Regions from separate parts of the Desulfitobacterium metallireducens DSM 15288 genome, predicted to be linked through region 3. Evidence: predicted binding sites of a transcription regulator. Region 3 holds the regulator's gene; each other region holds the start of a gene.
What was found. The regulator LexA, encoded in region 3, represses DNA repair genes until DNA is damaged. The targets are predictions, from matches to a motif close to CNAACANNTGTTNG.

Region 1: a site for LexA is predicted at 2,466-2,479, ahead of recA (recombinase RecA). Genes of this name have one in related genera too.
Region 2: a site for LexA is predicted at 2,124-2,137, ahead of DESME_RS03065 (Y-family DNA polymerase). Genes of this name have one in related genera too.

Annotation. Positions count from the first base shown of each region.
Region 1 covers NZ_CP007032.1:1,176,850-1,181,142, forward strand. Annotated here, with positions in the region: gene DESME_RS05695 (DEAD/DEAH box helicase) at 1-1,393, shown strand, start outside; gene DESME_RS05700 (TerC family protein) at 1,625-2,314, shown strand; gene recA (recombinase RecA) at 2,528-3,574, shown strand; gene DESME_RS05710 (regulatory protein RecX) at 3,537-4,082, shown strand.
Region 2 covers NZ_CP007032.1:636,172-640,464, forward strand. Annotated here, with positions in the region: gene DESME_RS03055 (hemerythrin domain-containing protein) at 91-495, shown strand; gene DESME_RS03060 (hypothetical protein) at 508-768, opposite strand; gene DESME_RS03065 (Y-family DNA polymerase) at 813-2,066, opposite strand; gene DESME_RS03070 (small, acid-soluble spore protein, alpha/beta type) at 2,275-2,421, opposite strand; gene DESME_RS03075 (alpha/beta-type small acid-soluble spore protein) at 2,528-2,674, opposite strand; gene DESME_RS03080 (aldo/keto reductase) at 2,891-4,030, opposite strand.
Region 3 covers NZ_CP007032.1:1,525,106-1,529,398, reverse strand. Annotated here, with positions in the region: gene DESME_RS07345 (hypothetical protein) at 1-25, opposite strand, end outside; gene DESME_RS07340 (D-alanyl-D-alanine carboxypeptidase family protein) at 84-1,034, opposite strand; gene DESME_RS07335 (M23 family metallopeptidase) at 1,117-1,929, opposite strand; gene lexA (transcriptional repressor LexA) at 2,052-2,666, shown strand; gene DESME_RS07325 (D-alanine--D-alanine ligase) at 2,746-3,840, opposite strand; gene lepB (signal peptidase I) at 3,916-4,293, opposite strand, start outside.

The DNA of each region.
Region 1 (4,293 bases), 350 kb from region 3:
AGTAAACCCAAAGTTCCAAGCCGTTCAAGCCATTATTTTAAGCCCAACGCGAGAACTTGCAGTGCAAGTGTCTGAAGAGCTTGCGAAAATTGGAAAGTATCGCCATGTTAAGATTTTGCCTATCTACGGAGGACAATCGATTGATCGTCAAATAAGAGCCCTTCGCTTCGGAAGCCAAGTCGTTGTGGGAACACCAGGACGGATTCTTGATCATCTGAAGCGGGGAACCTTGAAACTGCAATATGTTAAAATGGTCGTGCTTGATGAAGCAGATGAAATGCTAGATATGGGCTTCGTGGAAGATATTGAGCACATTTTAAAAGAAGTTCCCCCAGAAGATCGTCAAGTAATGCTATTTTCGGCAACAATGCCACTCGCTATTCGTAAGTTAGCCCAACATTATATGAAAGACCCTAAATCTGTTGCTGTCAGCCGAGATGAATTGACCGTACCTCTTATTGAACAGGTATTCTATGAGACTCGGGATAAAATTAAGGTTGATGCACTTTGCCGAATTATCGACATGGAAGATATTGGGCAAGCTATTATTTTTTGCCGGACGAAACGCGGGGTTGACGAACTCGTTGCGAGTTTGGAAGCACGGGGATATTTTGCAGATGCACTGCACGGGGATTTAAGCCAACAACAACGGGATCGTGTTATGAAACGCTTCCGGGATGGTAAGATTGAACTACTCGTGGCAACAGATGTTGCAGCCCGTGGTTTAGATATTGATAACGTAACCCACGTTATTAACTTCGATATTCCTCAGGATCCTGAATCTTATGTTCATCGGATCGGTCGGACCGGGCGGGCAGGACGGAAGGGTCAAGCTATCACGTTGATCTCCTCAAAAGAATATCGTCAACTTCGCTTGATTGAACGCCTGATTAAGACGCGTATTATTCGGAAAGAACTTCCTTCCTTAGCAGATGTGAGTGAACGACAAGCAGATAACCTAAAAGAACAACTCATTAAGTTGTTGCAAAAGGACCATTTGGCAACGTATCGCCCGATTGTTAGTGCCCTAGTTGAAGAATATGACTCGATCGATGTCGCCGCTGCTGCGCTACAATTTGCTGTTGAAGGAGCCGAAGAGCGGACTGACGATAACGATGAAGAATTTAGCTTTGGAAACACGGGAGCAGCTCAAGGTATGGTTCGCATGTTTATGAATATTGGGCGACTTCAACAAATTAGGCCGCAGGATATTGTACGCTGGATTGCAGATGAAAGTGGCATACCTGGAAATATCATTGGGATGATCAATATTTATGATAAATTTACTTTCGTTGAAGTACCTGAAGAGTATGCGAACCGAGTCCTCAGTTGTATGCATCAAAACTTCATTAAAGGACGGAAGGTTAATGTTGAGCCCGCAAAAGCTCGGTAAACCAAATGTTGCACTAGAGAAACATTTGTAACATGAAACAGGATAGCGTTAAAAATTAAAACGCTATCCTGTTTTTTAATTAAGATATTTAGCCAGAAACAGAATATTAACTATAAGTACATAGGCGTTTCTCAGTTCGACAATCTCTCGGAAGAATGATAATATAATAAGTTAGAAGTTATATTTAAGACTTGTTCAGGGAAAATTTTTGTAAAAGGGATGAAAAAGTCAATGGCAGGACTATTAGGAGGAGTACTAAGTATTGTTGCTATCGATTTAATTTTAAGCGGAGACAATGCAGTAGTTATCGCTTTAGCGACACTCCGTTTAAATGACAGGGATCGAAAGAAAGGGATATTCTGGGGAACCTTTGGCGCAGTCGCTCTTAGAATTTTTCTCGCGACGGTTGCAATTATGCTCTTAAAACTACCATTCATCCAGGCTGTGGGAGGAGTATTATTATCGGGGATCGCTATTAACCTTCTCAAGGATAAACATGATGATGAAAACGTTAAAGCAGCAGGAAGTCTTAAGGAAGCCATTCAAACCATTATTTTTGCTGACTTCTTAATGAGTTTGGATAATGTCCTTGCTGTAGCAGGTGCAGCTAAAGGAAATATATTACTCTTAGTATTTGGTTTAATGATTAGCATTCCAATCGTCATTTTTGGTAGTAATATTATTTCAAAGTTTATGAAAAAATGGCCCTGGTTGGTTTCTCTGGGTGCTGGTCTGTTAGGATTTACCGCAGGTGGTATGATATTAAATGACTCATATTTTAGTTTCCTATCGGAAATACCGATTCTTAATTATCTGATTCCAGGTGTGTTTGCGATGTGTGTTATTATTATTGGAAATGCATTGAAGAAAAGGAATAAGTTAAAATCTGTGGAACAAGAGGATGAGCATGAAATTGCATAAAGATCACAATCCAATATACCCAGAGTAGTAAAATATTGACGACTACTCTGGGAGTTTTTTTATATATTGTTGTTTCCTATTGCATTTTGTCAGAGATTGTATTATCCCATAAAAGTGATTGACATGGTTGAAGGATAAAGTATAATTAAATCGAACAAATGTTTTGTTTTTGACGTTTGTAAACTGATTTTTGAGTTAAAGGGAGGAAAATTGATGGCAGGGACGGACAAGCTAAAGGCTTTAGATGTGGCATTAAGCCAGATTGAAAAGCAGTTTGGGAAGGGTTCCATCATGAGACTGGGAGAAGCTTCTGCGAAGATGGTAGTTGATGTTATCCCGACGGGTGCCTTATCCTTGGATATAGCCTTGGGCGTGGGAGGAATACCCCGGGGAAGAATGATTGAAATTTATGGACCAGAGTCCTCAGGAAAAACGACAGTAGCTTTGCATATTGTTGCTGAGTCACAGAAAATGGGGGGGACAGCGGCATTTATCGATGCTGAACATGCCCTAGATCCTGTCTATGCGAAGTCGATTGGCGTCGATATTGATAATTTACTCATTTCCCAGCCTGATACGGGAGAACAGGGATTAGAAATTTGTGAAGCCTTAGTTCGGAGCGGAGCGGTCGATGTTGTAGTTATTGATTCCGTGGCTGCACTGGTACCTCGGGCTGAAATTGAAGGCGAGATGGGAGACTCCCACGTGGGATTACATGCTCGCTTAATGTCACAGGCTTTACGTAAATTAACGGGTGTCATTAGCAAAAGCCATGCGTCAGTAATTTTTATTAATCAACTTCGCGAAAAAGTAGGAATTATGTTTGGTAATCCGGAAACGACGACTGGCGGTCGGGCACTAAAGTTCTATGCTACGATTCGGCTGGATGTGCGGCGGACAGAAACCCTGAAACAGGGACAAGAAATGATTGGTAATCGTACAAAGGTTAAGGTTGTTAAGAATAAAGTGGCACCTCCATTTAAAACGGCAGAATTTGATATTATGTACGGCGAAGGAATTTCTCGTGAAGGGTGCATAATTGACGTCGGTACAGATATGGATATTATCAACAAATCTGGTGCTTGGTACTCCTATAATGGGGAACGGTTGGGTCAAGGTAGAGAAAATGCGAAGGAATATATAAAACAACATCCAGAGATTGAAAGAGAGATCGAACAACAAATTCGAGGAAATATCGACCTCGCCAATGTGCCTTCTACTGATGATACTCCAGAACCTGGACTTGGTGATGAAGAATAAGGTTAACGATTTAAAAAGCGCACTCGATTCTGCTCTAACCTATCTGAGTAGACGAGCTTTAACTTACTATGAACTTGAGACTAGGCTTGAAAAGAAAGGCTATTCTGAAACAGAAATAGCGGAGGCCATGGTAAGAGTCAAAGGATGGGGTTATGTAAATGACAGAGCATTAGCGGTTTCTTTCGCTCAAACTAAATTAGTGAGCTATTCTCTCAAACGGGTTAAGCAGGAACTAATAAAGCGTGGCATTGCTGTAGAGCTTATTGATGAGGTATTGGAAGAAATATATGAGCCTGAACAAGAATTAACCCAATGTATTGATTTGGCAAAAAAAATGTGGTCTGAAGAAGGTAGACGGTGGGAAAGTTCATATCAATATAAGAAGACCTATATGCATATTCCACGAGAACCTTTTCTTAAACAAAAAATAGGACAAAAATTGATGCAAAAAGGATATCCTCAGGAGATTATTCGCCAAGCGCTATATGAATCATCGAGATGGAATTAAACCATCTTGATGATTCATATAGTCGCTGAAAACCGCTGAATCAAGGATATTCTTGACAATTTTTTGAAAAGATATTAAACTCAATTAAGAAGCCTGTTTCCGTAAATTCACCTTTATGGTTTTCTTATAGATTTCATCGTTGTTAGTATAAAATAGGGAGCTTTTTAAGCTAGCGCGTTTGGGTTTGTAGGATTTTTAAGACAAATTCTTT
Region 2 (4,293 bases), 890 kb from region 3:
GCGGATAGATAACATGAGTACCGTGATATGAATCACGGCTTTTCTTTTTTTAATAAGGTATGCTTGTTTAAAAAGAAGGGAGAATTTATTATGAATACTGATTTATTAAAAAATCAACATACAACAATTCGCCAACTTGTCAGTGAAATCGAACTAGGGATTGGCGCAGGTGATGTCACTGGACAGGCTTTTGAATTATCTTTAAAAATCAGCCAACTTTCGGGAACATTAGTTCTCCATTTAAAATCAGAGGATGAATATATTTATCCAACTCTAGGTCGCTCAACCACTGAAAATATCCGAAAGATTGCTGAGCAACTCAATCGGGAAATGGGGTATTTGGCAGCTGATTTTATGGAGTATAAACGTACATATATGCTCGCTTCGAAGATTAAGGCTGATCCTCAAAAGTTCGTAGCTGAATCCAAGACGATAATTGACGCCCTGAAAAATCGTTTAGATAAAGAAGACCGGAATTTATATCCACTTGTATAATATAGAAAGAAACTACATTTTATATAAAAACCATTTACATGTATTGAGTTCGTATTTTAATTCAAAGATCTTAGCAAAACCATTAATCTCGCTTTGACAGCGAAAGAGAAGCATGCGATTTCCGGCGAGCTTTTCTTCAGTTTTAAAAAGAATTTGATCCACCCGAATGACCATAGGTTCTCCTTCAGATGCAATTTGATATTTGACGGGTCGCAGATTACCGTCTGAGGAAAAACGCGCAACCATCTCAACAGGCTGCATAAGAATTTTCATGGGCTAACACCTCCATTAATCAAGAAGAATGAAGCGAGTTTTCTTCATAGAATGCTGGACATCATCGGATAATCCTCCTCTTCGATAACCCCTCCTGTCATGGAGTGAAGTCCAGAATGGAGGTAGGAAGAACGGATGATTGACTGGGAACCGAAACGAGAACGAATGGAATCAACGGCTTGGTCAAGTTTTCTAAGTTTCGTATAATCTTTTTCAAATAGCGATAGCTGAACGAAATCATCTTGACATAAGTCAGAAACCCGAACTCCCATGTGGCGTAAGGGCTGACCTTGCCATAGTTCATCAAAAAGTTGGCAGGCGATTTCCCAGATTTCATTCGTACAGTCGGTGGTATGGCTCAATTTACGCTGATGAGAGTAAGAGAGAAATTCGTTAGTCCGAAAGGAAATGGCAATAAGGCAGGACTGACTATGATCTTGTCTTAAACGGGCTGAAACCGTTTCCACGAGGGAAAGAAGCACAAGATGGGCTTTTTGACGGTCGTCAACATCAAAAGACATTGTTGTGGAATTTCCCATTCCTTTGATATTAATTCGACCTCCGGGCTTAATGGGTGAATTCTCAATTCCATTGGCATAATTCCAAACGAGCCTACCGAAGCTTTTTAGGCTGGGCAGCAACAGACGAACATCACAATGAGCAAGGTCGCCGATCGTTTGGATTCCTCGGCTGCGAAGTTTGCGCGTGGTTGCCCTGCCCACCATGAAAAGTTCTTCAATAGGCAGGGGCCACATCTTGGTAGGAATCTCCTGCGGAAAGAGGGTATGGACTTTATCTGGTTTTTCAAATTCGGAGGCCATTTTTGCCAGAAGTTTGTTGGTTGAGATCCCAATATTTACGGTGAATCCTAACTCCTCTTTGATTCTATTTTTGATACGATAAGCCGTTTTGACAGGATCCCCAAACAGGTTTTTCATTTGAGTGAAATCGAGAAAATACTCGTCAATAGAGAATTGCTGAATTAAGGGAGAGTATTCTTTTAAAATATTACCGAGGGCTTGACTGCATTGACGATAGAGCAGATAATTGGGCTTGGCGATCACCAGTTCTGGATATTTGGAAAGGGCAGAATAGAGCGTTTCTCCTGTTTGAATCTTAAATTTTTTAGCAGGAATGGATTTAGTGAGGACGATTCCATGCCGTGTGGTCGGATCCCCACCGACAACGGAGGGAATCTCGCGTAAATCAACAGGGTTGCCATGCTGTAAACGATACACAGCCTCCCAGGAAAGATAAGCGGAATTTACATCAATATGAAAAATGATTCTCTGACCCATTTCCTTCACCACCGTTTGGAAGTTGTAATTCGTTCGTTCTATACAATATATTATATGCGAATATATGTTCTTTATCAATCTTGAATTAATTTAAATGTGTGTTCGAAATAAAAAATGATTAGAGAATGAAGAAGGCTACCCAGGAAGTACATTTGTACGTCTTGGGTAGCCTTGTAATTTATGGATAACCTAATTTAAGGAGAGGAGTTTAACGTTTGCCAAAGCTTTCAAAGGTTCGACGAACCATTTCGCCACCAACGGATCCGTTTTGGCGAGCAGTCTTGTCCCCGCCTAATTGAACACCGAGTTCACCTGCAATTGTGTTTTTGTCCACTGGTAAATTGTATTTCGCCATGAATGTAACCTCCTTATGTTCTCGTTAGTTCGAAACTGTTCTGAGACCTTTTCGATTGTGAGAGACATTTGATTCTGAGGCATTGATTCGCGAATATATGAAGAGATTAGTGTTTGCCAAAGCTTTCAAAGGTTCGACGAACCATTTCGCCACCAACAGAGCCGTTTTGACGAGCGGTTTTGTCTCCACCTAATTGAACACCGAGTTCGCTTGCAATTGTGTTTTTGTCCACTGGTAAATTGTATTTCGCCATGATCGTAACCTCCTTATGTTCTCGTAAAGTTCGAAACTGTTCTGAAACTTTTCGATTGTGAGAGAGCATTTGAATTCTGAGGCATTGATTCGCGAATCAGTAATACTAATTTGTCCTTTTTGAGCATAGATATACTGGAAAGTTTTAGGAAGCGAAATGGATAAGTATTTGTTAACAAAGATAAATGGACGAAGGGGTAACTCATTAAAAATTGAGTTATATGGCTCCTAAAGTGTGATGAACCGCTTTCAAGTAATCTCGAATTTTAAGATGCTGCGGGCAGGCTTCTTCACAGTTACCACACTCGATACACGCAGAGGCACGTTCTTCTTCTTTAAAAAACTGTTGATATGACCGACGCGAAGTAGCGAGATCATCATAGATATAAGCATCATTATATACTGTAAAATTACTAGGAATATCTACTCCCGAAGGGCAGGGCTGGCAATAGCCACAAGCGGTGCAGTCGACTTTTGTGAGAGAACGATATCTTTCTTTTACCTTTTGAATAAGAGCTAATTCTTCAGAGATTAAGGAGCCGGGCAAAGATTGTGAAGCGGTGTTGAGATTTTCTTGAACCTGATCCAGAGTGCTCATTCCACTTAAAACAATGGTGACTTCGGGGTGATTCCAGACCCAGCGCAAAGCCCATTCAGCAGGTGTGCGGTTGATGGGAGAGCGATCCCAGAGTTCTTGAATAACATCAGGCGGGATTTTAGCAAGTTTACCGCCTTTAATGGGCTCCATGATAATGATGGCGAGTCCTTTTGCAGCAGCATACTTCAATCCAGCTGTCCCTGCTTGATAGGCAGAGTCCATGTAGTTATATTGAATTTGGCAGAAAGTCCAAGAATAAGCATCAACGATTTCTTGGAATACGGAGTAGTCATCATGGAAGGAGAAACCAGCATAACGAATTCGACCATCGGCTAAAGCTTGGTCTAAAAAGCGCAAAACACCTAATTTGCGCGATTTATCCCAGGATTCGCGATCAAGCCCATGGAGAAGATAAAAATCGATATGGTCGGTAGAGAGTTTACTCAGTTGTTCGTTAAGCAGACGGTCAAAATCTTCATAACTTTCGGCGCGCCCAATCGGAAGTTTTGTGGCGAGCTTCACTTTTTCACGATACCCCTCTTGAAGAGCTTTGCCTACAAGAAATTCACTTTGCCCTTTATGGTAGAAATAGGCGGTGTCTATGTAATTAATGCCTTGATCAATCGCATAACGAATCATGCGAATTGCTTCATCTTCGTTGATCTTGCCTGCATCCCCATCGAATATGGGAAGACGCATACAGCCAAAGCCTAGTATAGAGGCTTCAAAATCTAATTTGCCAAATTTGCGATAGAGCATCAGTGTCATTTCCTTTCTAGTTCAGTCTCCTTATAGTATAGGCGGTGAAGAAGGGTGAGAGCAAGATCAATCAGGAAAAGTCATATATGGAATAAAGTACATGTTTAATTAGAGTATACATGTGATAGTATACTCTTTCTTTTTTTGTAGAAATGGATATACTAAATTAAAGATACACGTATCATGAAGCGCCTTTTTAGGTGCTTTTGTCATTAGAGCGACTTTTTAGATTAAACACTCTTTTTAGGAAAGAAGGGGTCCAC
Region 3 (4,293 bases):
CGCATGGCTCACCATATTTTTGCATTTTATCTACACTCCATCTTAGTTTTATACAATTAATATAATTAATGTTTTAATGTTTACTATTGAAAAAAACCTGGTGTTTGAATCATTGATTCAGGGCTACTTCCTATATTCCGTAATGCTGCTTGCGTTCGTAAAGTTGAAATCCCTCGATCTAAGAGATTTTGGGTATCTTTATAGCGATTTTCACTTCCTAATAAAACAAGGATTAAATCTCCGTCCATCCTTGTGATATATGTGACAAGGCACTGACCCGCCTCAGTGGTCGTTCCTGTTTTTAATCCTTGCACTCCAGGATATAAGCCAAGAAATTCATTTGTATTATTGACAATAATACTCTTTTTAAGTCCGTTAGAGCCTGTCCACTCTACCTTTCCCTCTTCCTTCTCCACATATTGCATCAACGTTTTATTGTGTATAAAATCGATCGCAATTTTAGAGAGGTCTTGGGCCGTAGAATATTGATCAAGTGCGGGTAATCCATTTGGAGTCTGAAAACGTGAACTATTGCAGCCCAATTGGAGTGCATATTGATTCATTGCCTCAACAAAGGCAGGAAGTGACCCTTTCGCTGCAACAGCTAAGGCAACTGCAGCATCGTTCGAACTTGGCAAATATAGTGCAGTTAACAAATCTTTAACAAGGAGGGTATCGCCTGGTTTCAAGCCCAAAGTAGAATTTTCAATCACTACCTCGTTTCCTAGCGTTACAACATCTTCTTCATGAAGGGTTTGCATAGCTACTAGACCGGTCAGCAGTTTTACCGTGCTGGCCGGGGCACGCTGTAGCGTCTCATTTTGTGCGAGGAGTATATCCTGATTTTGGGCATTGATAAGATAATAACTTGGGGTATTAAGACTTTTGTCCTCATTCGATTGTTTCACAGTAGATTGGTATACAGTAGGTTGAGTTGCAGAGATCGATCGAGAAGGATAAGTCAAAGAAAGTGTATTTATAATAAAAGCTATAACCCATATTAAACTCATGAGAATAATCTTTTTACGTTTCATAATGTTCCTTTCGATCCTTCCTTATCAACCCTTATATAATAATTAATTATTAGCTATTCGGCAAGTATTGAATTCAATAGGATTAGGTTGGATAATGTTCCCAAACAGCTAAGAACGGGTATGGGTTAATCCAAGTTCCATCCGGAATTTGAATTCCGAAGTGTAAGTGATCTGGAGTAGTTAATGCATCTCCAGTGTGCCCCATCGTTCCGATAGGATCGCCCTTTAGAATAGATTGACCGATCTTCAATGAGGGTTCAATTTGTTTAAGATGAGCGTAGTAGTAATAATTACCGTCTTCTCCTCGGATTCCCACTCGTTCTCCTCCCAGGCGATTCCAGCCCAATTTTTCGATTTTGCCAGAACTCACGCTAAATAGAGGGGTTCCTTCCTTGGCAAAGAGATCTGTTCCCTCATGTTTACGTATTCCACCCTCTCGATCTGCACCCCAACTATCTTCATACCAAGGTTTTCCCTGAACCGGAAAGGCATAACGCTGCGGTTCAAATAAAGGATATTTAATCAAAAGTGTTCTTCTCGCCTTCACATCATGGATCAACTGTTGAGAAAGAGCCGCAGATTTCCAATTGATTTTACCGAAGGCAATTCCATGCTTCAATTGCTGAACAATCGGAGAAGCATCTTGTTTCGAAAGTGTTGATTGTACAGCTAAAAGATCTGCCCATCCTGTTTTAGAAAGATTTTTGCCTTCATTTTGACTATCGAGTATAATTTCTGAAGCAATACTTGTTAAATATGGAAATGCATGAGGTGAAATAGCTGGGGTCTCATTAAGTAATTTCCAGGATATCCATCCCATACTTAAGATTAAGAGAATTTGTAGGGCAAGAACAAAAGTGCGAGAAACGGAGTTTATAATTTTTCTCAAGATCATCCCACCTTAAGCACATTATACTTAAATGATATGGGAAGAATTTAATTTTATTACGAACATTTGTTTGCACTTTGCTATCTCAAATGGTAAAATGTTCATAAGAAATTGTGGGAGGTAATACTGTGTATCCTGATTTATCTCAACGTCAAAACGCGATACTCAAATTTATTAAGCAAGAAATTAGAGTGAAAGGATATCCCCCCTCGGTTCGTGAAATAGGAGATGCAGTTGGTTTAATGTCCAGTTCTACCGTGCATGGGCATCTACAAACTTTAGAAGATAAAGGTTATATCCGTCGCGATCCCATCAAGCCAAGAGCTATAGAAGTTTTGGAAAGTGCGAATGATGTCGTTGAAAAGAAAGTGGTCCACGTTCCAATCGTTGGACGAGTTACGGCGGGCCAACCTATTTTAGCACAAGAAAATATTGAGGATACCTTTCCCCTACCGTTGGACTTCGTCAATGATGATAAAGTGTTCTTATTAAAAGTCCGTGGGGAAAGCATGATTAATGCTGGAATCCTCAATGGGGATCTTATCTTGGTCAGACAACAAAGTACAGCTAGTAATGGAGAAATCGTCGTTGCAATGATTGGGGATGAAGCAACGGTCAAACGTTTTTACCGTGAGAAAACATTGATTCGTTTACAACCTGAAAACTCGTTAATGGAACCTATTTATTCACAAGATGTAACGATCTTAGGCAAAGTCATTGGGGTCTTTCGTTTTCTTCATTAAACCACGAAATTATTAATAAATTAAAAGGAAGTGAGTTTCTTCATAAACTCACTTCCTTTTTTATACTTTCATTACAGTGCTAACGTGAAATTCTACGGTTGCGAAGATCCTTAAAACGTTCTAAACCCAAAGAAATTAAACGGTCGATAAGTTCCAAATAAGGGATCCCTGAAGCCTCCCATAGTTTGGGATACATCGAAATCTGAGTAAAACCTGGCATTGTATTGATTTCATTGACGTAAATCTTCTGATCTGAAGTGAGGAAGAAGTCGACTCTACTTAGGCCAGATGCTTCCACAGCCTGGAATGCTTTAACTGCCATTTTTTGAAGTTTATTCATAGTTTCAGTCTCAAGCGGGGCTGGAATAAGCAAACGTGAACTAGTGTCATGATACTTAGCTTCATAATCATAAAAGTCGTTTGCTGGCAGGATTTCTCCAGGAACAGAAGCTTGAGGAGATTCATTGCCTAAGACGCTAACCTCAATTTCACGTCCATTGATATTTTCTTCAATAACAAGCTTTCGATCATATAAGGCAGCCAATTCAATCGATTTTCTTAAGTCTTCTCGATTATATGCTTTTGAAATTCCGACACTCGATCCGAGATTCGCCGGTTTAATAAAACAGGGATAACCGATTTCTAATTCGATACGGTTAAGAATTTGATCAGAATCATCATTATACTGAGTACGCAACAACGTAAAAGTACGAGCCATTGGCAAACCTGCCTCAGCAAATACAGCTTTCATCCGATCTTTATCCATTCCTAAAGAGGCACCAAGCACTCCTGAGCCAACATACGGTACATTAGACATTTCAAATAGCCCTTGAATTGTACCATCCTCGCCAAAAGGTCCATGAAGAACCGGAAAGATTATATCGAATTTTCCTTGGTTGGGAAGCTCTTTTCCGTCAAGAGCAACGAAACGTGGATCTGAAGGGTCATGAACTAATGTAACCTGGGGATTATCGTTAGAAACAACATCAGAAGTTTTCCAATCCTTTGGTTCTACTCCCCAGAACCATTTTCCCCCCTTCGATATACCAATAGTTTGCACCTCATAACGGGTACGATCCAGCGCATTTAAGACCGATTGGGCAGACTCCAGAGAAACCTCGTGTTCTCCAGACTGTCCTCCGAATAGTACCATTATCGACTTCATTTTGCTCATCTTATGTACCCCCCTCTTCCGAAGTATTAAATTCTAATTTCAATATATGCAGAACTATACACTACGTGTCCTCAACTAACGAGCTAAAGGTCCAAAGTGGTTAAGCGGCCAGTAACGAAATAAAGTCCTACCTGTAACGTTTTGTGCAGGTAAAAAGCCCCATTCTCTTGAATCAGCACTATTATTACGGTTATCTCCCATGACAAACAAGGAATTTTCTGGAACAACGATCGGACCGAAATCTTCCTTAGGGTGTTCATTAAGATACGGTTCAATAAGTTTTTGTCCATTAACATAAGTATCATGATTTTTAATCTCAACTTTATCCCCAGGCATGGCGATCAACCGTTTGATAAAATCATCTGAAGAATGGGCGCTTGCGGGAGGATGAAAAACAATAATATCCCCAGGCTGAAGTTCGCCAAAATTCTTGAAGAAAAATTTGTCAACAAT